2 regions of the Nocardiopsis sp. NPDC055551 genome follow, and region 2 is predicted to be linked to the other one. Evidence: predicted binding sites of a transcription regulator. Region 2 holds the regulator's gene; the other holds the start of a gene.
What was found. The regulator HrcA, encoded in region 2, represses chaperone genes, less so after heat shock. The targets are predictions, from matches to a motif close to TTGGCACTCTCNNNNNGAGAGTGCCAA.
Positions count from the first base shown of each region.

Region 1: a site for HrcA is predicted at 3,814-3,840, ahead of ACWGSK_RS08265 (FmdB family zinc ribbon protein). Genes of this name have one in related genera too.

Region 1 covers NZ_JBSHJJ010000003.1:406,810-416,523, reverse strand. Annotated here, with positions in the region: gene moaC (cyclic pyranopterin monophosphate synthase MoaC) at 1-463, opposite strand, end outside; gene glp (molybdotransferase-like divisome protein Glp) at 596-1,825, opposite strand; gene galU (UTP--glucose-1-phosphate uridylyltransferase GalU) at 1,927-2,865, opposite strand; gene ACWGSK_RS08270 (5-formyltetrahydrofolate cyclo-ligase) at 3,038-3,703, shown strand; gene ACWGSK_RS08265 (FmdB family zinc ribbon protein) at 3,859-4,221, shown strand; gene ACWGSK_RS08260 (SAF domain-containing protein) at 4,400-5,050, shown strand; gene ACWGSK_RS08255 (MscL family protein) at 5,137-5,562, shown strand; gene ACWGSK_RS08250 (D-alanyl-D-alanine carboxypeptidase family protein) at 5,630-6,739, opposite strand; tRNA gene ACWGSK_RS08245 (tRNA-Arg) at 7,155-7,230, shown strand; gene ACWGSK_RS08240 (calcium-binding protein) at 7,511-7,726, shown strand; gene ACWGSK_RS08235 (phospholipase D-like domain-containing protein) at 7,823-9,061, opposite strand; gene ACWGSK_RS08230 (class I SAM-dependent methyltransferase) at 9,191-9,714, opposite strand, start outside.
Region 2 covers NZ_JBSHJJ010000006.1:149,679-159,392, forward strand. Annotated here, with positions in the region: gene ACWGSK_RS12780 (glycoside hydrolase family 13 protein) at 1-1,117, opposite strand, end outside; gene ACWGSK_RS12785 (LacI family DNA-binding transcriptional regulator) at 1,214-2,281, shown strand; gene ACWGSK_RS12790 (hypothetical protein) at 2,392-2,937, opposite strand; gene hemW (radical SAM family heme chaperone HemW) at 3,195-4,427, shown strand; gene ACWGSK_RS12800 (DUF4870 domain-containing protein) at 4,503-5,144, opposite strand; gene ACWGSK_RS12805 (DUF4870 domain-containing protein) at 5,178-5,507, opposite strand; gene ACWGSK_RS12810 (hypothetical protein) at 5,496-5,987, shown strand; gene ACWGSK_RS12815 (DUF3097 domain-containing protein) at 6,028-6,867, opposite strand; gene hrcA (heat-inducible transcriptional repressor HrcA) at 7,045-8,058, shown strand; gene dnaJ (molecular chaperone DnaJ) at 8,063-9,214, shown strand; gene ACWGSK_RS12830 (16S rRNA (uracil(1498)-N(3))-methyltransferase) at 9,211-9,714, shown strand, end outside.

The DNA.
Region 1 (9,714 bases), on a different contig from region 2:
TCTCCTCGACCCTGACCGCGGTGACCTCGGCCTCCGGGTCGATGGCCTTGACCATGTCGACCAAGCCGAGCGCCGCGGTCATCACGCAGGTGAGCGCCTCCATCTCGACGCCCGTGCGGTCCGCGGTACGGACCGTGGCGGAGATGTCCACGCCGTCGTCGAGGACCGTCAGGTCCACGTCGACACCGTGCACCGCGATGGGGTGGCACAGCGGCACCAGGTCGGGGGTGCGCTTGGCGCCCTGGATGCCGGCGATGCGCGCGACCGCGAGGGCGTCGCCCTTGGGGACCTCTCCGCCGCGCAGGGCGGCGACGGTCGCGGCGTTGAGCAGGACCCGGCCGGTGGCGGTCGCGCTGCGGGCGCTGACGTCCTTGCGGGAGACGTCCACCATGCGCGCGGCGCCGGATTCGTCGAGGTGGGTCAGGCCGGAGGGGTGCGCCTCCGGCTTCGGGGTGTCGGTCATCGGGGTCACCCGTCGTCTTCGCGTGTGGACCACGCGGCCCATCGGTGCGCCGGCCGCGTGGGGCGCGCGTCGGCGCGTCCCACGCATGACCGTACTCCTCCACGGTGACAACGGCGCGGAGACCGCCTCGGGTCAGTGCCCGGGCAGCGCCAGGACCTCCGCGATCGCACCCGCCGGCAGCTCCGTGACCTCCTCCGGGACGACGAGGAGGCCGTTGGCGTCGGCCAGCGCGGACAGCTGGTGCGAACCCTGTCGGACGGCGGGCGAGACGGTGTGCGCCGCTTCGGTGCCGGGGTCCGCCGGCGACAGCACGGCGCGCAGGTAGGAACGTCGACCCTTCGGCGAGGTGACCGCGGTGGACAGTCGGGCGCGCACGGTCGGTAGGGGCGTCGGGTCGAGACCGCGCAGCTTCCGCAGCACCGGCCGTACGAACATCTGGAAGGAGACGAAGGCGCTCACCGGGTTGCCCGGCAGCGTGATGATGGGGGTCTCGTCCGGGCCGATCGTGCCGTATCCCTGGGGCTTGCCGGGCTGCATCGCCACCGAGGTGAACTCGACGGTCCCCTGCCTGCCGAGCACCTCCTTGACCACGTCGTAGGCGCCCATGCTGACGCCACCGGTGGTGACGACGATGTCGGCGCGCAGCAGCAGCCCCTCCAGGGCGTCACGAACGCTGACCGGGTCGTCGCCGACGAAGCCGTGGCGGTGCGCCTCGCCCCCGGCCTCCTTCGCCGCGGCCGCGATCATGTAGCTGTTCGACTCGTAGATCTGGCCGGGGCCGAGCGGGCGCCCGGGTTCGACCAGTTCCTCACCGGTGGAGAGGACCACGACCCTGGGCCGGGGGACGGCCGGGACGGTCCGGCGGCCGACCGCGGCGAGCACACCCATCTCCCCCGCCCCGATGAGGGTCCCGGCGTTCAGCACACGCGCGCCCGCCTCGACGTCCTCTCCGCTCCTGCGCACGAACCCCCCGGGCGTGGCCGGACGCTCGACGAGGACCTCCACGCTCCCACCGTCGGTCCACTCGACCGGGACGACCGCGTCGGCGCCCGTGGGCATGGGTGCGCCGGTCATGATGCGCGCGCACAGGCCGGGGCGGATCGCGCTCGGGGACGGGTCGCCCGCCGGGATGTCGGCCACCACCGGCAGTCTGACCGGGGAGCCGGGCGAGGCGTGTTCCAGGTCGCCGGAGTGGACGGCGTAACCGTCCATCGAGGAGTTGTCGAAGCCCGGCAGGGACACCTCGGAGACCACCGGTTCGGCGAGTACCGTCCCGTGGGCCCGGAGCAGGTCGAGCTCCGTCGCCTCGGGCACGGCGACCAGCGCCAGCAGATCGGAGACGTGCTGTTCGACGCTCTTCATGGGGTCCCTCCGGTTCGTGGTGCGCGCTGGGAACGGTCCACTCGTGTGGTCCGCCCCCACCCCATTGTGACCACTGACACCGGTGGGACGCGCCGGGCGGGTCAGCTCCGGTCGGCGCGGTCGTGGCGGTCGACGAACTCGCGCAGCCAGGGCAGGAGCTCCTCGGCCAGGTCCGGGCGCCGGCAGGCGAAGTCGACCACGGTGCGGATGTAGTCGGCCTTGTTGCCGGTGTCGTAGCGCTGTCCCCGCAGCAGGACCCCGCGTACGCCACCGCCCTCCTCGGGCTTGGTGCGGGTGAGTTCGAGCAGGGCGTCCGTCAGCTGGATCTCACCGCCGCGCCCCGGCGGGGTGCGGTGCAGGACCTCGAAGACCGCGGGGTCGCAGACGTAGCGACCGATGATCGCCCAACGGCTCGGCGCCTCTTCCCGCGCGGGCTTCTCCACCAGGTCGGTGACCGTGACGACGTCCTCCTCCTCGGTGGGTTCCACCGCGGCGCAACCGTAGAGGGAGACCTGTTCGGGCTCGACCTCCATGAGCGCCACGACACTGCCTCCGTGTTCGCGACGCACCTCGATCATGCGTCGCAGCAGGTCGGCGGTCTCGATCAGGTCGTCGCCCAGCAGCACGGCGAAGGGGTTGTCGCCCACGTGCGCCTCCGCGCACAGCACAGCGTGCCCGAGCCCGCGGGGCTCACCCTGGCGGACGTAGTGGACCTGGGCGAGGTCGCTGGACTCACGGACCGAACGGAGCCGCTCCGCGTCGCCCTTGGCCTCAAGGGCGACCTCCAGCTCGTAGGCGCGGTCGAAGTGGTCCTCGATGGAACGCTTACTGCGTCCGGTGATCATGAGGACGTCGTGGAGACCCGACTCCACCGCCTCCTCCACGACGTACTGGATCGCGGGCTTGTCCACGATCGGCAGCATCTCCTTGGGAGTGGCCTTGGTCGCGGGCAGGAAGCGGGTGCCCAGACCCGCCGCGGGGACGACCGCCTTGGTCACGGAGGAGGTCGAGGGACGCGTCTGGTCGATGTCGGCGCTCATGGTCAGGCACTTTAGGGCAGAGCGAGCCGTTCTCGTGCTCGGTCCACGGACGTGGCGACGAGAAGTCCCCGTCCTTTCGGGAGGAGGCGGAGAAAACGCCACCCGGAGTTCACCCGGGTCGACGTACGAGCGTCCCTGGGACATCCGGGACGGCGGTGCCACACTGGGGCGCATGGGTGATCCGAACGGCCGCGAACGGGCCGACAAGCGCGCGCTGCGCGAGCGTCTCCTCGCCGAGCGTCGGAAGCGGGGACCGCGGGAGCGCGACCGGGTGGGATCGAGGGTCCGCGACGCCCTGATGGACCTGCCCTGGCTGGCGATGGGCGGAACCGTGGCCTGTTACTACTCGGTCGGCGGTGAGCCCGACACCCGCAGGCTCGTGCACGCGCTGTGGAAGCGCGGCACGTACGTCCTGCTACCGATCTTCCTTCCCGACCACACCCTGGACTGGGCGTCCTTCGACGGCCCCGACTCCCTCTCCCCGTCCGGGCGCGGGCTGGTGGAACCCACCGGGCACCGTTACGGGCCCGAGGTGTTGGGCCGCGCCGACGCGGTGATCTGTCCGGCCCTGGCGGTGGACCACCACGGTGTACGCATGGGACGAGGGGCGGGCTGCTACGACCGCGCCCTGGCGCACAAGGGCCCGCACACCCCGGCGATCGCGGTGGTCCACGACGAGGAGTTCGTCGTGGAGCTGCCCTCGGAGCCCCATGATCGGCCCGTGGACGCGGTGGTCACTCCGGGTGGCGGGCTGCACGCCTTCGACCCCGCCGCCACGGTCTGGCCCGACTGGGGCCGTGGCCGGAGAGGGTCCGGGTCGGGGTCGGCCGAGGACTGACCGGGGATTAAGCGGTCACATCGCGACGTTGTCGCTTTCGGTGCCCCTCCCCATCGGTGATCCCTCCGGATGAGGGGCGGTCGCGGCCGTGGTCGGCGAACGCGTACTATTTAGCAGTCAACGGGTGAGAGTGCCAGCAAGGAGGACCCGGAACAGTGCCTACGTATCAGTATGCGTGCACCGAGTGCGACGCCCAGATGGAGGTCGTGCAGAGCTTCAGCGACGACTCGCTGACGGTCTGCCCCGAGTGCGAGGGGCGCCTGCGCAAGGTGTACTCGGCCGTGGGGATCGTCTTCAAGGGCTCCGGTTTCTACCGCACCGACAGCAGCTCCAGCACCTCCAACAGCTCGGCCATGACCGGTTCGGGCTCCGCCGAGGGCAAGGACTCCAAGCCCTCCGGCTCCGGAGACTCGGCCAAGTCCGGCGACTCCACCGCCAAGAGCGCCTCCTCCGGCGGCGACTCCTCCGGCGGCAAGAGCACCGGCAACACCACCACCGCGAGCACGAGCAAGAGCTGAGCCGCCCCACCCTCCGTTGACCTGTCCGCGCCGCCGGGATCCTCCGGCGGCGCTTTCGCGTGTCGGTGACCGGAGCCGCCCGAGCGTTCCGTGGTCTTCCACGGCCCGGGGAGGATCAGGGGAATCCGGCCTGTGGATAACCGGTCCGGCCCTCTTCCGCCGTTCTAGCGTTGAAGGCATGACCACCACCCCCTACCGTCACCGACGTGGGCTCCTGCGCCTCCTGGACCGGTACCGACGCGCCGTGGCGGCCCTCCTGGCCGCCTGCGCGGCGATCGGCGCCGTCTTGGTCCTGCGACCCCCTCCCGAACCCTCCACGGAAGTACTGGTCGCCGCACGCGACCTGGACGCCACCGGGCCGGTGACCGAGGCCGACCTCGCCGGTCGGACCCTGCCGGACCGACTGCTTCCCGAAGGCGCCCTCTCCCCCGAGGATCCACCCACCGGCCTCGTTCCGAACGCACCCGTGCGCGCGGGCGAGGTTCTGACCGACGCCCGCCTGGGCGACCCACCCGCCGCCCCCTACGGCCCCGACATGGTGGCGGTGCCGGTCCGAGTCTCCGATCCCGGGGCGGTGGCCCTTCTCTCCCCCGGCAGCAGGGTCGACGTACTGGCCGCCCGGGCCATGGACGAACTCGGTGGCCCACCCGCCCGCGCGGGTCCCGCCATCGAGGTGGTCGGCGACCGTCCGGTGCTCGACGTACCGGCGGAGGAGGGCACCACCGGTGAGGGCGGTGCGCTGATCCTCATCGCCGCCACCACGGAGGAGGCCCGCGTGCTGGCCGGGCACGCGACCGTTTCGCGACTGTCCGTCATCATCCGTGGTTGACCCATCTCCGGAGCTGGTGAAAGCTATTCGAGGCGCCGCGCCGCGGCGCCTTCCCGAACAACTCCGAACACGTAGGGCAGTACCCCATGGAAGGCTTCAAGAAGTTCCTGCTCCAGGGAAACCTGGTGCAGCTCGCCGTCGCGGTAGTCATCGGCTCCGTCTTCGCCAGTCTCATCACGGCGTTCACCGAAGGGTTCATCACCCCGCTGCTCGGCATCTTCGGGGGTGTTCCCACCTTCGGCGACCTCTACTTCGAGATCAACGGCAGCAGGTTCCTCTACGGCTCCTTCATCGACGCCCTCATCTCCTTCCTGATGACCGCGGCGATCCTGTACTTCCTCGTGGTGTTGCCGCTCGGCAAGCTCATGGAGAAGTTCATCAAGGCGGAGGAGGCGACCACCCGCGAGTGCCCGCACTGCTTCTCCGACATCGACAAGAGGGCCGGTAGGTGCGCCCACTGCACCGGTGAGGTCACCCCGGAGATCGCCGCGACCCCGGAGAGCACGGCCTGACCCACACGGGTCCCCGCACACGCGTAAGGGCGGCCCCGCGGGGCCGCCCTACGGGTTCACGGGCCGATCAGCCCTCGTACTCCCAGTGCCAGGGCTCGAACGGACTGGACTTGGCCCAGGCCGGGTGGACCCAGCCGTGGTCGCCTCCGTTGGTCTCCATCCAGTTCCATTTCTCGGAACGGAAGTTCTGGATGCCACAGCCCAGGTCGATCGCCTGCCCCAGACCGTGGTTACTCGTGCCCGGGACCGCCGCGAAACCGGGTGCCACCTCGCCGTACACACGGTGCTGGTTGGGCAGGTCACGGTAGGAGCTGGTGATGCAGATGTTCTCGCCGTACTGCTCGACGTGCTTCATGTTGAGTTCGAGGAAGGACTTGGCGGCGTCCGCTCTCAGGAAATGTCCGTCGTACATCTCACACAGGGAATCCTTCGGCAGCAGCCCGTTGGGGTAGCCGTCCGCCTTGGAACCCGCCGAGGCGTCGCACTCCGAGGCGGCCATGAAGGTGTCGGGGTCCAGACCACGCGACTCCAGTTCGTCGGTGAGCGCGTTGGTGCTCTCCTCGGACTGGGCGCGCAGATCATCCACCTGGGCGGCGAGTTCCGCCTGCTCAAGCTGGGTGAAGGTCTGTAGTTCCTGCGCCTCGCTCGCCAGCCCGACCTGCTCCTCACGCAGGTCCGTGGCGTCCTGGATCAGCGCCTGGTTGTCCTCGGACAGCTTGGCGGCGTAGGACTGGGTCTGGAGGTCCTCGTCGAGGTCACCGGTGGCGAGGATGCCGAGTACGCCCGCGTCGGGCTGCTGGTACATGGTGCTGGCCAGCTGGGCGAGCGGTTCGCGCATCTCACCGAGGTCGACCTCGATCTGCTGCAGGTCGTGGAGCGTCCCGACCAGATCCTCCTGAGCGGCCTCCACGGCCTCTTGACGCTCGACGTACTCGTCGGTGGCGTCCTCCAGCTCCTGAGTCGCCTCTTCCGCGTTGTTCCTCAGGTCCTCAAGGTCGGCCTCTGCGGAAGCGGGTGCCAGTGCGGCTTGCGGCATGGGAACGACGAGCAGCGCGGTGACCAGAACGAGCGTCAGCGCCTGCGTCATCCGGACCCGCTGCGACAGGCTCAGGGCGGACAGCGCCCCGCCACCCGACACGCGGAACCTGCGCCGCGCCGAATCAGAATTGAACGGCACGAATGATCCTCCGGCTGCTTTTCCTCGAACATCTACTCGTGGCCGCATGGCAACGTACTACATGTCCACATGCGGACACACTGGGCAGTTCCATCCGGCGGCCACGGCCGCGGACAGCGAGCCGCTCCCCTGCGGGGCGTCCCACTCGACCCCCGGCGGAAGGCCTGGTCATCGGGTCACCGATGGAGGTCACATCCATCAACCCACAGTGACCGTAACGCTCAAGCCGCCATAATCACGACACGCGACATGAACAACATCACACCGTCACCAGGACAACCAATCGTAGGTCAGCGTACTCCGCCACGCACACAGCGTGCTCCCGCGGCACCGCAGGAACATCAATCGACATCCCATGCACGCCCATCCTGGGTTAGGCTTGACCCCGCGACGGGGTAACCTCCGTCAAAATCATGGCTCCGTAGCTCAGGGGATAGAGCACCGCTCTCCTAAAGCGGGTGCCGCAGGTTCGAATCCTGCCGGGGCCGCCACACAAGGCGTGGGCGCCGTCCTCCATCGGGGATGGTGCCCACGCCTTTTCGCTCCCCCATGGTTTCCCCCACGGACGGTCAAGTCCCCACAAGTATCGCGGACAGCGCGTTCGGCACCGACTCTTTGGTTCCGTGAAGGCCCCGTTCTCGGGAGAACTCTGGACGGAATCGTCCGGCCACGTCGTGTCGGGACGGGCTTCCCGAGGCTCCGACCTCGATCATGGAGACCCGGCCGACCAGGCCGGACACGCGTGATCCAGGGCGAGCGGGGGTGAGCCGGGTGGCGAACGGAGACTACGAGACCGAACGCGACACCGAGCGGGGGAACGGTCGGTCACGAGGGCGGCAACGAGGTGGGTCGCCCTCGGCGATCGCGTCCGCGCTCAGCAGGGATCCCCATCCGGGGCCCCAGCACTGGGGTGGACCGCGGCCACGTCGCGCGGAGCCCGAGGTGTTCTTTCCGCGCAGGTTCCCCCGGTTCTCCCCCGAGGAGTGATCCCACGTGAGTCGGCGCGGCCTTGAGCGAGGGGGCGTCGAAATCGGGTCCCACGGCGGAACCTCCCTGCTCCGGTCACCACGCCCCCGAGAGCCCTCAGAGAAAGCTACGCCACGGGGCCAGGACGATCTCGCTGAACTTGGCCATGATGGGGCGGCCTCGCCACTCCTCCTCGGTCAGCTCGCGGGCGTTGGTGAGGTCGACGTCGAAGACCCGCTCCAGGTGCTTGGCCACACCCTCGTCGAAGAGCTCCACGTTGATCTCGTAGTTGCCGATGAGGCTGAGCCGGTCCACGTTGGCGGTGCCGATGGTGCTCCACCGGCTGTCCACCGTGGCGGTCTTGGCGTGCACCATCGTGCCCTGGTACAGCCACAGCCGCACCCCACCGCGGAGCAGTTCGGAGTAGCGGCCGCGCGCCAACCAGTCCGCGACGACGTGGTTGGAGTTCTCCGGGACGAGGACGTTGACGTCCACTCCCCGGCCGGCGGCATCGATGAGCGCGTTCGCGAGCTCCTGGTCGGGGATGAAGTACGCCTGGGTGAAGAGGACCCTGTCCCTGGCACGGTCCAGCGCCTCCAGGAGCATCGCCCGGATCGGATAGATGAGCTGTTCGGGAACGTTGCGATGGACGCGGATGTGGGGGTCCCATTCGGCCTCGCCCAACCCGTCCAGTTCGGGTTCGCCCTCGGCCTTGTTGCTGTTCCAGAAGTCGACGAAGGCGTTCTCCAGCTCCCACACCACCGGGCCGGCCACCCGCAGGTGGGTGTCGCGCCACTCCATCGCGTAGGTGGAGCCGATGTTGAACCCGCCGACGAAGCCGATCTCGCCGTCGACGGTGAGGATCTTGCGGTGGTCCCGGCCGGACTTGCGCATGTCCAGGAGGAGCATCCCGAGCCGGAACACCGGGTAGCGCAGAACCCGTACCGAGGGTGGGAACTCGAAGAACCGACGGGGCACCACCAGGTTCGCGAAACCGTCGTAGACGACGTACACCTCGACACCGCGTTCGGCCGCCTCGATCAGGGCGGCCTTGAACTCTTGGCCCACGGCGTCGGACTTGATGATGAAGGACTCGAAGAGGACGCGACGGCGGGCACCACGGATGGCCCCGAGCATGTCCTCGAACAGGTCGGCGCCATAGGTGTAGACGGTGGTGGTGTTGCCCCCGAGCGGCAGGGACGTGGGTTCGGTACGGGGGAAGTTCACCCGGTGCGGGCGCACCTTCTTTCGCCAGTGGTCGATCCCGACAAGGGTCGCCACCACGGCGATCTGAGTGGCGAGGAGCCCCAAGAGCCCTCGCCGAACCCAGGTCATGACGGTCGAACGTCTCAGCATACGGTCGCCTCCCCGGAACAGGCCGTCTGCCGTGGGTCGCCCTGGGGCGCGGCCCGGCACGGTTTGTGTCCCAACCGTATCCGGCCGTGCACGGTGGACCTCGGACGAACCGCCTCGCCGCGGGCCGGGTCAGTCCCGTTCGCGCCTGCGCAGCACGAGCAGTTCGGTGGTGGGTCCTTCCCATCGGCCACGGACCAGCCGACGGTCCACCCGGTAGAGGAGGGCGCCGGCCAGCCGACCGGTGAACGAGGTGACGGTGACCGCCCGCAGGAACCCGCCCCAGAGCTTGCGCCAGGGCAGTGCGGCGTCGACCTGGGCGTTCATCAGCACGAGCATGGGCACCCGCCGGACCACGTCGAACCCGGCCTTGTCGGCGAGTGAGGTGATGGTCTCCAGGGTGCGATTGACCTGGTGTTCCCCACGTTGTTCGGGCCGTTGCAGGCAGTTCTCGGAGATGACGAGCGCTCCGCCGGGACGTACCACCCGGCCCAGGCCCTCCAGGGCCGCCGCGTAGCGATCGTCGTCGGTGATGTGGAAGAGCACGTCCATGCACGAGGCGGCGTCGAAGCTCGCGTCCTCGAAGGCGTCCAGGGCGGACACGTCCTGGCGGACGAAACGGTGTTGGGGGAAGCGTCCGCGCAGACGTTCCACCG
Region 2 (9,714 bases):
GACCCAGCTCCTCGCCCTGGTAGATGTACGCGGAACCGGGCAGGCCGAGCATGAGCAGCGTGGCCGCGCGCGCACGACGCAGGCCCTGCTCGCCGTCGCCGAAGCGGGTCACGTGCCGGACGACGTCGTGGTTGGACAGCACCCAAGTGGTGGTGGCGCCAACGGCCCCGTTGGCCTTCAGGGAACCGTCGATCACCTCGCGCAGCCGGGCCGCGTCCCAGGGGGCGGTCAGGTACTCGAAGTTGAACGCCTGGTGCAGCTCGTCCGGACGCAGGTAGCGCGCGATCCGGTTCGAGTCCTCGACCCAGGCCTCCGCCACCAGGGCGCGATCGCCCTCGTAGGTGGACGCGATCCGCGACCAACGACGGTAGATCTCGTGCACGCCGTCCTGGTCGAAGTACGGCAGCGAGGTGCTGCCGTCGAGCATGTCGGCCTTGGCGTCGGGGTCGATGTCGGGCAGGGCCGGGTCCTTGACCATGCCGTGCGCGACGTCGATCCGGAAGCCGTCCACCCCACGGTCCAACCAGAAGCGCAGGACGTCGTCGAACTCGTCGTGCACCTCCTGGTGGGTCCAGTCGAAGTCGGGCTGACCGGGGTCGAACAGGTGCAGGTACCACTGTTCGGGGGTGCCGTCGGGGCGGGTGAGGCGGGTCCAGGCCGGACCGCCGAAGATCGACTTCCAGTTGTTCGGCGGCTCCTCGCCGTCGGCGCCCTTGCCGTCCCGGAAGATGTAGCGCGCGCGAGCCGGGTCGCCCGGTTCGGCGGCCACGGCCTCGCGGAACCACACGTGCTCCGAGGAGGAGTGGTTGGGGACGACGTCGATGATCAGACGGATGCCCTGTTCGTGGGCGTCCTTGAGCAGGGCGTCGAAGTCGTCGAGGGTACCGAACCGGGGGTCGACGTCACGATAGTCGGCGACATCGTATCCGCCGTCGGCGAGCGGGGAGACGTAGAACGGGGTCAACCAGATCGCGTCGACGCCCAACTCCGTCAGGTGGGGGAGACGCTCGCGGATCCCCGCCAGGTCACCCTCTCCGTCCCCGTTGGAGTCGGCGAAGCTGCGCACATAGATCTGGTAAATGGCTGCTTCACGCCACCAGTGCGCCTCGTGCTGCATCAGCGGGGTCCTTCCGTAAGAGTGGCTGCAAGTTCTTGCGCAAGATTACCGTCAACTTTCTGTCATGTGACGCCGATCTCGACTAGAGTTGTCGTTATGGGTCCACGACTTGCCGACATCGCGCGGCACGCAGGCGTCAGCGAGGCGACCGTCTCGCGGGTGCTGAATGACAAGCCCGGCGTCGGCGGCGACACCCGAAAAGCCGTCCTGACCGCCCTCGACGTCCTTGGATACGAGCGTCCGGCGCGGCTGCGACAACGCTCCGCCGGGTTGGTCGGCATGGTGATCCCCGAGCTCGACAACCCGGTCTTCCCGATGTTCGCCCAGGCCGCGGAGGGAGCCCTCGCCCAGCGTGGCTACACCCCGGTGTTGTGCACCCAGACCCCCGGCGGAATATCCGAGGACGAATACGTCGAGCTGCTACTGGAGCGCAACGTCTCCGGCATCCTCTTCGTCTCGGGCAAGCACGCCGACACCTCCGCCTCGCACGAGCGCTACCACGCCCTGGTCGCCAGACGGTTGCCGATCGTGCTGGTCAACGGCTACTCCGACGCCATCCCCGCGGCGTTCATCTCCGCCGACGACCGTGAGGCCGGCCGTCTGGCCGTCAACCACCTGGTCGCCCTCGGCCACACCCGCATCGGCTTCACCAGCGGACCCGAGCGCTACGTCCCGGTCCACCGCAAGCTGGAGGGCTTCCATCAGGCGCTGACCGAACACGGCCTGGACGCCGACGACCTCGTCGAACTCTCCCTGTTCGGGGTCGAGGGCGGGCACGCCGCCGCGAACCGCCTCATCGAACGCGGTGTCACCGCCATGGTCTGCGGATCCGACATCATGGCGCTGGGCGCCATCCGCGCCGCCCGCCAGCGCGGTCTGCGCGTCCCCCAGGACTTCTCCGTGGTCGGCTACGACGACTCCCAGCTCATCGCCTTCACCGACCCGCCCCTGACCACCGTCCGGCAGCCGATCAACGCCATGGCGATGGCCGCCGTGCGAGCCCTGTGCGACGAGATCGCCGGACACCCCGTCTCCCACGCCGAGTACGTCTTCGACCCCGAACTGGTCGTGCGCGGCTCCACCACCGCGGTACCGGCCGCCCCCTCCCACACCGTCGCGGCGCCCTCCCGACACCAACCCAGGGTCGCCGCCCAGGGCCACTGACCGGCCGGGCGCCCGAACACGAAGAGACACGAACACGAAAAGGGGGGTGCGTGCCGCGCGCACGCACCCCCGTTTCCCGTCCCGCACCCACCGCGGGACGGGAGCTCCGGTCACCGCAGGGCGGGGAACCCGCGGACCAGGGCGGTGGAACCCCACCAGCGACCCAGCCCGAGGGTTTCGGCCGACCGCACGCACGCCAGGCCCACCAGCACCAGGGCGTAGACGATGTGGTCGTCCATGAACGGGTTGGTCTCCAAGGGCAGCACCGCCGCCCACATCAGGATCATCATCAACGCGCCCGTGGCGGCGGCGATCCTCTCACCGACGCCCAGGACCAGGGCGGCTCCGATGCCCAGCAGCCCCGCCATGAACAGCGGGTCCGCCCAGAACGTCCCGGCGATCGAGCCGAACGCTCCGGCGAAGGGGCCATCGACCGCGTTGGTCAGGAAGCCTTCGGTGGGGCTCGCCCCGTTGATCCAGGCGGCTTCGGCGGGGGTGGCGAACCCCAGCCCCAGCAGTTTGTCGAAGAAGGCCCACAGGAACACCCAGCCGATCGAGATCCGGGTGACGGCGAAGACGTAACGGGCCGCGCGGGACCCGATGAGGGGTCGCTCCTCCATCGGCGCGCTCCGGGGGGTGGTCGTGTGGTCGGACATCGTGTGTCCTCTCGCCGAACTGTTGTGTCACCTCCAAGACAACCCCTTGTACGAGCGCCTTTCGAGGCCCGGTGGTAATGGCCGCCAAGGACGAAGGTCCCACCTCGGCGGGCGTTCCGGGAAAGCCCCGGATCACCGCCCCCGCGCACGTCCGCGACCGGTCGGTATGTGTCCGAGCTCTCGATGGCGCGAGCTCTCCGCCACAGCCGGGCCGCGACCGTGCCCGCCCACCCTGCCCCGTCGGCGACACTGGGAACATGCCTTCCGTAGCCCTCGACGGCGAACCGGTGCCCCGCACCGGGGAGCTTCCCGCGCACTCCCTCGCCGAACTCGGCGACCGGCCCCTCGGGTTCTACGTCCACGTGCCCTTCTGCGTCACCCGATGCGGCTACTGCGACTTCAACACCTACACCGCCGAGGAACTCGTCTCCCGGGACGGCACCGCCACCTCCTCCCGCGAGACCTACGCCGAACAGGCCATCGCCGAGATCGACCTCGCCGACAAGGTCCTGACCGGCGAGCGCCCCCCGGTGAGCACCGTGTTCATCGGAGGCGGCACGCCCACCCTGCTGCCCGCCGAGGACCTGGGGAGCGTGCTGGCCGCCATCAGGGACCGCTTCGGTCTCACCCCCGACGTCGAGGTCACCACCGAGGCCAACCCGGAGACGGTCACCCTCGACTACCTGCGCCGCCTACGCGAGGCCGGCTTCAGCCGGGTCTCCTTCGGCATGCAGAGCGCCCGCCCGCACGTCCTGCGCGTCCTGGAGCGAGGCCACACGCCCGGACGGCCCGAACAGTGCGTGGCCTGGGCACGTGAGGCCGGGTTCGAGCACGTCAACCTCGACCTGATCTATGGCACCCCGAGTGAGAGCGACGACGACTGGGCGGGGTCCTTGGAGGCCGCGATCGGCGCGGGCCCCGATCACGTCTCCGCCTACTCGCTCATCGTCGAGGAGGGCACCCGGCTGGCCGCCCGGGTGCGCCGCGGCGAACTCACCGAACCCGACGACGACACCATGGCCGACCGCTACCTCATGGCCGACCAGGCCCTGGCCGCCGCCGGATACACCCCCTACGAGGTTTCCAACTGGGCACGCGCGCCCGAGGGCCGCAGCGCGCACAACTCGCTGTACTGGACCGGTGGGCACTGGTGGGGCGTGGGCCCCGGCGCGCACAGCCACGTCGGTGGAACCCGCTGGTGGAACGTCAAGCACCCGGCCGCCTACGCCGCGCGCCTGGCCGCCCGGGAGACGCCGGCACAGGCCAGGGAGATCCTCACCGAGGACGAACGCCGCTTCGAACGCGTCCTGCTCGAACTACGGATGGAACAGGGCTGCCCCCTGGAGCTGCTCGACGCCTCCGGTCTGACCACCGCCGAACGCCTGGTGGGGGAGGGGCTGCTGGAACCCGGAGCCCACGCCCGCGGATACGCCGCCCTGACCCGCCGAGGCCGTCTGCTCGCCGACGCGGTCGTGCGCGACCTCACCTGAGTCGCGCCGGCGAACGCGCGACCCGGACACGACGAAGGGGCCCGGCCGAAGCCGAGCCCCGGTCGTGGCCGGAGACTACTTCACCCAGCTGACGTTGAACGGGTAGCGGTACCACTCGCCCTTGTTGGCCGCGATGCCGCCGAGGATGCCGAAGACGACCGCGCACACCCACACGGCCAGCTGCAGGATGGCCCCGATGAAGATGATGTACAGCACCGCCGAGATCAGGTAGCCGATCAACAGGATGAACTGGAAGTTCAGCGCCTGAGCGGCCTGGTCGCGAACGAACGGGGACTCGTCCTTCTTGATCAGGAAGAAGATCAGCGGGCCGAGGAAGCCGAGCAGGATGCCGCTCAGGTGACTGAGCAGACCCATGGTGCGCTCGTCCTGGTTGGGCTGACCGGTGGTCGCCGAGGACCCCTGCATGCCGGGGTGCGGGGCGTAGCCGCCGTACTGGCCCTGCTGCGCGTAACCACCCTGGTCGTAGCCGGGAGGCGGCGGGTAACCGCCCTGGCCGTAGCCGGGCTGCTGCGGGTGGCCACCCTGGTCATATCCGGGCTGCTGCGGGCCGCTCTGACCATAGCCGGGCTGACCGGGCGGCGGGGGCGGGTATCCTCCGCCCTGGTCGGGCGCGGGATAGCCGCCCGAGGGCTGACCGGGTTGGCCGCCCTGCTGGGAGTACGGATCCTCCGGAGATGGGCCGTTGGGGTAGGACATGGCTCGGTTTCCTTGTCGGTGCGAGAGCTGTATCTACTTGAGAAGTCGGATGCTGAACGGGTAGCGGTACCACGCCCCCTTGTTCGCGCCTGAGGCCCCTAGGACGCCGAAGACGATGGAAAGGATCCATACGAGGGCGATGAGAAGGGAACCGATCCACGCCAGGTTCCCGAAGAAGATACCCAGACCAACGTACAGAACCCCCGCGAACACGTAAGGGATCAGCATCGTGATCTGGAAGTTCGCGGCCTCGGCGGCGTGGTGCCGCACGAACGGCGACGTGTTGCGCTTGGCGAAGTAGATGGCCAGCGGCGGGATCCAGCCGAGGAAGGCGATCATGAAGCCGGTCAGGTGCGCCGACATCGCGACCAGGATGCCATCGTCGCCGCTCGACCGCTGGGGCTGCCGCGCGTACCCCTGCTGAACGTAGGGCTGCTGCCCGGGAACCTGCTGGGGCTGCTGGGCGAACCCCTGCTGTGGCGCCTGCGGCTGCTGCGCGTACTGCTGCCCGTGGTCGGCGGGTCGCGCGGATGCGGGCGGGGCGAAACCCGGCTGTCCCTGCTGGGGTGGCCGCTGCGCGTACTGCTGCGGCATCTGGGCCTGCTGCTGCGGCTGCTGAGGCGGATACTGCTGACCGGGACCGGGACCGGGCCGGGCGCCCGGGGGCTGCTGCGGATGCGGCCCGGGCGTCCGCCCGTACCCCGGCCCGCCCTGCTGTGGGGGCGCCTGCGGCGCCTGTGGCGGCAGCGGAGGCCGTTGCTGCCCCTGCGGCTCGTCCGGGGACGGGGGATTCGACGGAGTCTCGCTCATGGTCTTCCTTGGATCCGCTGTCGGGGATGCTGATCGGACGTGCCCGAATGGTGGGGCCGGTGGTCCCGCAAGCCTAGTCTTCCAGGGGATGGGGGCCCGTGACGAAGTCGATGAGCTCCTCGACACGTCCCAACAGGGAGGGTTCGAGGTCACCATAGCCGCGCACCGACCCCAGGATGCGGCGCCATGCCTCACCCGTCTCCATCCGCCACCCCAGGGCGTCCACGACCCCCTCCTTCCACGGGAGTCCACGCGGCACCCGCGGCCAGGCCCCGATCCCGACCGCGCCCGGCCGGACCGCCTGCCACACGTCCACATACGGGTGCCCGACCACCAGCACGTCCTCGCCGCGCACCCGCTCGGCGATACGACTCTCCTTGGACCCGGGCACCAGATGGTCCACCAGCACACCCAACCGGCGCCCCGGCCCGGGGGCGAACTCCGCCACCACCGCGGGCAGGTCGTCCACACCCTCCAGGAACTCCACGGCCACGCCCTCCACCCGCAGGTCGTGACCCCACACCTTCTCCACGAGCTCGGCGTCGTGCGCGCCCTCGACGTAGATACGGCTCTCCCGCGCGGTACGCGCCCGCGCGCCGGTCACCGCGATCGATCCCGAGGCGCTGCGCAGCGGGCCCTTCGGCTTCGCGGTGGGGCGCACCAGCGTCACCGGTCTCCCGTCCACCAGGAACGCGGCGGGTGCCAACTCGAACACCCGGCGACCACCGTCACGGTCCTCCAGGGTCACCGTGGCCTTGTCCCAGGCCACCACCGCCCCACAGAACGTCTCGTCGGCGTCCTCGACCACCAGGTCGTGGTCGAGTGGGATCTCGGGCACCGTGCCCTTCTTGGGGAGTCGCCGGTCTCCGGCCAGAACGTCGCGGCCGTAACGGCCGGTTCCATTGGTAACCACGGTGCCGCAGTGTACTGGTGACAGGCTCAGGAACCGCGTGGTCGGGTGGCGCACGTCGCCGATCCGTCGGGAAGAAGACGGCCTCGCTCCCGTGTTACTACCGGCGGGTACCCACACGCGTTTGCGGTCGGGCATAGAATTAGCACTGAGGACCACGGAGTGCCAGGAGGTGGCGAGTTGCTGGATGAGCGCAAGCTCGCGGTCCTGCGTGCCGTCGTCGAGGATTTCGTCAACACCAACGAGCCCGTCGGTTCCAGGTCGTTGGCCGACCGACACCCGCTCGGTGTCTCCCCGGCGACCATCCGCAACGACATGGTCGCGCTGGAGGAGGACGGGTACATAGCCCAGCCGCACACCAGCGCGGGGCGAGTGCCCACGGACAAGGGATACCGCCTGTTCGTGGACCGGCTCTCCTCGGTCAAGCCGCTCTCGGCCGCCGAACGCCGCGCCATCGAGTCCTTCCTCGGCGGTGCCGTGGACCTCGACGAGATCGTCGCCCGCACGGTGCGGTTGCTCGCGCAGCTCACCCGTCAGGTCGCGATCGTCCAATACCCGTCGCTGACCCGTTCGTCGGTGCAGCACGTGGAACTCGTACCCCTGGGCGGCCAACGCATCATGATGGTCGTCATCACCAACACCGGACGGGTCGAACAGCGCGTCATCGACGGTCTGGGCGTCGTCGACGAGAAGGTGGTCGACGATCTGCGCAACATGCTCAACCGCGCCATATCCGGGAAGCACCTCGGTGACGTACCGGACGCGGTGGACGACCTCCCCGCGCAGGTTGCCCCGGAGGACCGGCCCGTGGCGGTCGCCGTCCTCTCGGTCCTGCTGGAGAGCCTCGTCGAACGACACGAGGAGAAGATCGTACTGGCGGGAACCGCCAACCTCGCCGCGGTCGACTTCGCGGCGAGTCTGCGGGACGTGCTCGAAGCACTGGAAGAGAACATGGTCCTCATCCGTTTGTTGGGTGAGGCGAAGGACCCCTCGATGCTCACGGTGCGCATCGGCGCCGAGAACTTCCACGAGGGCCTTCGGTCCACCTCCATCGTGTCGGCCGACTACGGTGTGGGAAACCAGTCGCTGGCCAAGATCGGTGTGGTGGGACCCACCCGGATGGACTACCCGGGGACGATGGGCGCCGTCCGTGCGGTGGCTCGGTATGTCGGACAGATTTTGGCAGGACAGTAACTCAGTGGCCAGAGACTATTACCAGGTTCTCGGGGTGCGTCGCGACGCGTCCAAGGACGAGATCAAGAAGGCGTACAGGCGGCTCGCGCGCGAGCTGCATCCGGACGTCAACCCCGACCCGGCGACCCAGGATCGCTTCAAAGAGGTGACCCAGGCCTACGAGGTCCTCTCCGACGAGAACAAGCGTCGGATGTTCGACATGGGTCACGACCCCTTCGCCCCCGGTGGCGGAGGCGGTGGCGGCGCCGGCGGCTTCGGTGGCGCGGGCGGCTTCGCCTTCGACGACATAATGAACGCCTTCTTCGGCGGCGGCCAGCCCGGTGGGCGGGGCCCGCGCGAGCGGGTCCGGCGCGGACGCAGCATCAAGATCCGCATCGAGCTGGACCTGGTCGAGACCGCGTTCGGCGTCAGCAAGGAGATCACCTTCCCCACCGCCATCCTGTGCGACACCTGCCAGGGTGAGGGGACGGCGGCCGGTTCACAGCGAACCACCTGCGACATGTGCCATGGCCAGGGTGAGGTATCCCAGGTCACGCGCTCCTTCCTGGGCCAGGTCATGACCTCGCGCCCTTGCCCGCAGTGCTCGGGCCAGGGCTCGGTCATCACCAACCCCTGCGGCGACTGCGCCGGTGAGGGGCGGGTCCGCGAGAAGGTCACCCGCACAGTCAAGATCCCCGCCGGTGTCGACGACGGCACCCGCATCCAGCTCGCGGGAGAGGGCGAGGTCGGCCCCAACGGCGGACCGCGCGGCGACATCATCCTGGAGATCGTCCAGAAGTCGCACCCGACCTTCGAGCGTCACGGTGACGACCTGCACTGCACCATCGCCGTGCCGATGACCGCGGCCGCGCTGGGCGCCTCCTTCGCCTTCGACACCCTCGACGGCACAGAGAACATCGACCTGCGCCCGGGCACCAACTCCGGACACGTCATCACCCTTCCCGGCAAGGGCGTCAGCCACCTCGACGGTGGTGGACGGGGCGACCTGCGCATCCGGGTGGACGTGGAGACGCCGAGCAAGCTCGACGAGGAGCAGGAGGTCCTGCTGCGCAAGTTCGCCGAACTGCGCGGGGAGGACCAGAACCCGGGCCGGTTCAGCCCCGGCCACGGCGGGTTCTTCTCCAAGATCCGTGACGCCTTCGGCGCCGGCAAGTGACCCCACCGGTATTCCTGGTCGACACCGCGGCCCTGGCCGCCGACCGGATCCGGCTCGACGGGCCCGAGGGGCGGCACGCCGCCGCGGTCCGACGCGTCCGTGAGGGCGAGACCGTCGATCTCTCCGACGGTCTCGGCTCACGGGCGCGGTGTGAGGTGGTGGAGGTCCTCGGCAAGGAAGCCCTCCTGTGCCGGGTTCTCGAACGCCTCGACGAACCCGAGCCGCGTCCCCGTCTGACCGTGCTCCAGGCCCTGCCCAAACGGGACCGGGGGGAGCTCGCGGTGGAGACGATGACCGAGGTCGGGGTCGACACCATCGTCCCCTGGGCCGCGGAACGGTGTGTCACCCAGTGGAAGGGCGACCGGGGCGCCAAAGCCCTCGCCAAGTGGCGGGCCGTGGCCCGGGAGGCCAGCAAACAGGCCCGCAGGGCGCGCCTGCCCGAGGTCACCGAACCCGTCGACCGCAAGGGTGCGGCGGCGTTGCTGGCCGAGGCCGACCTG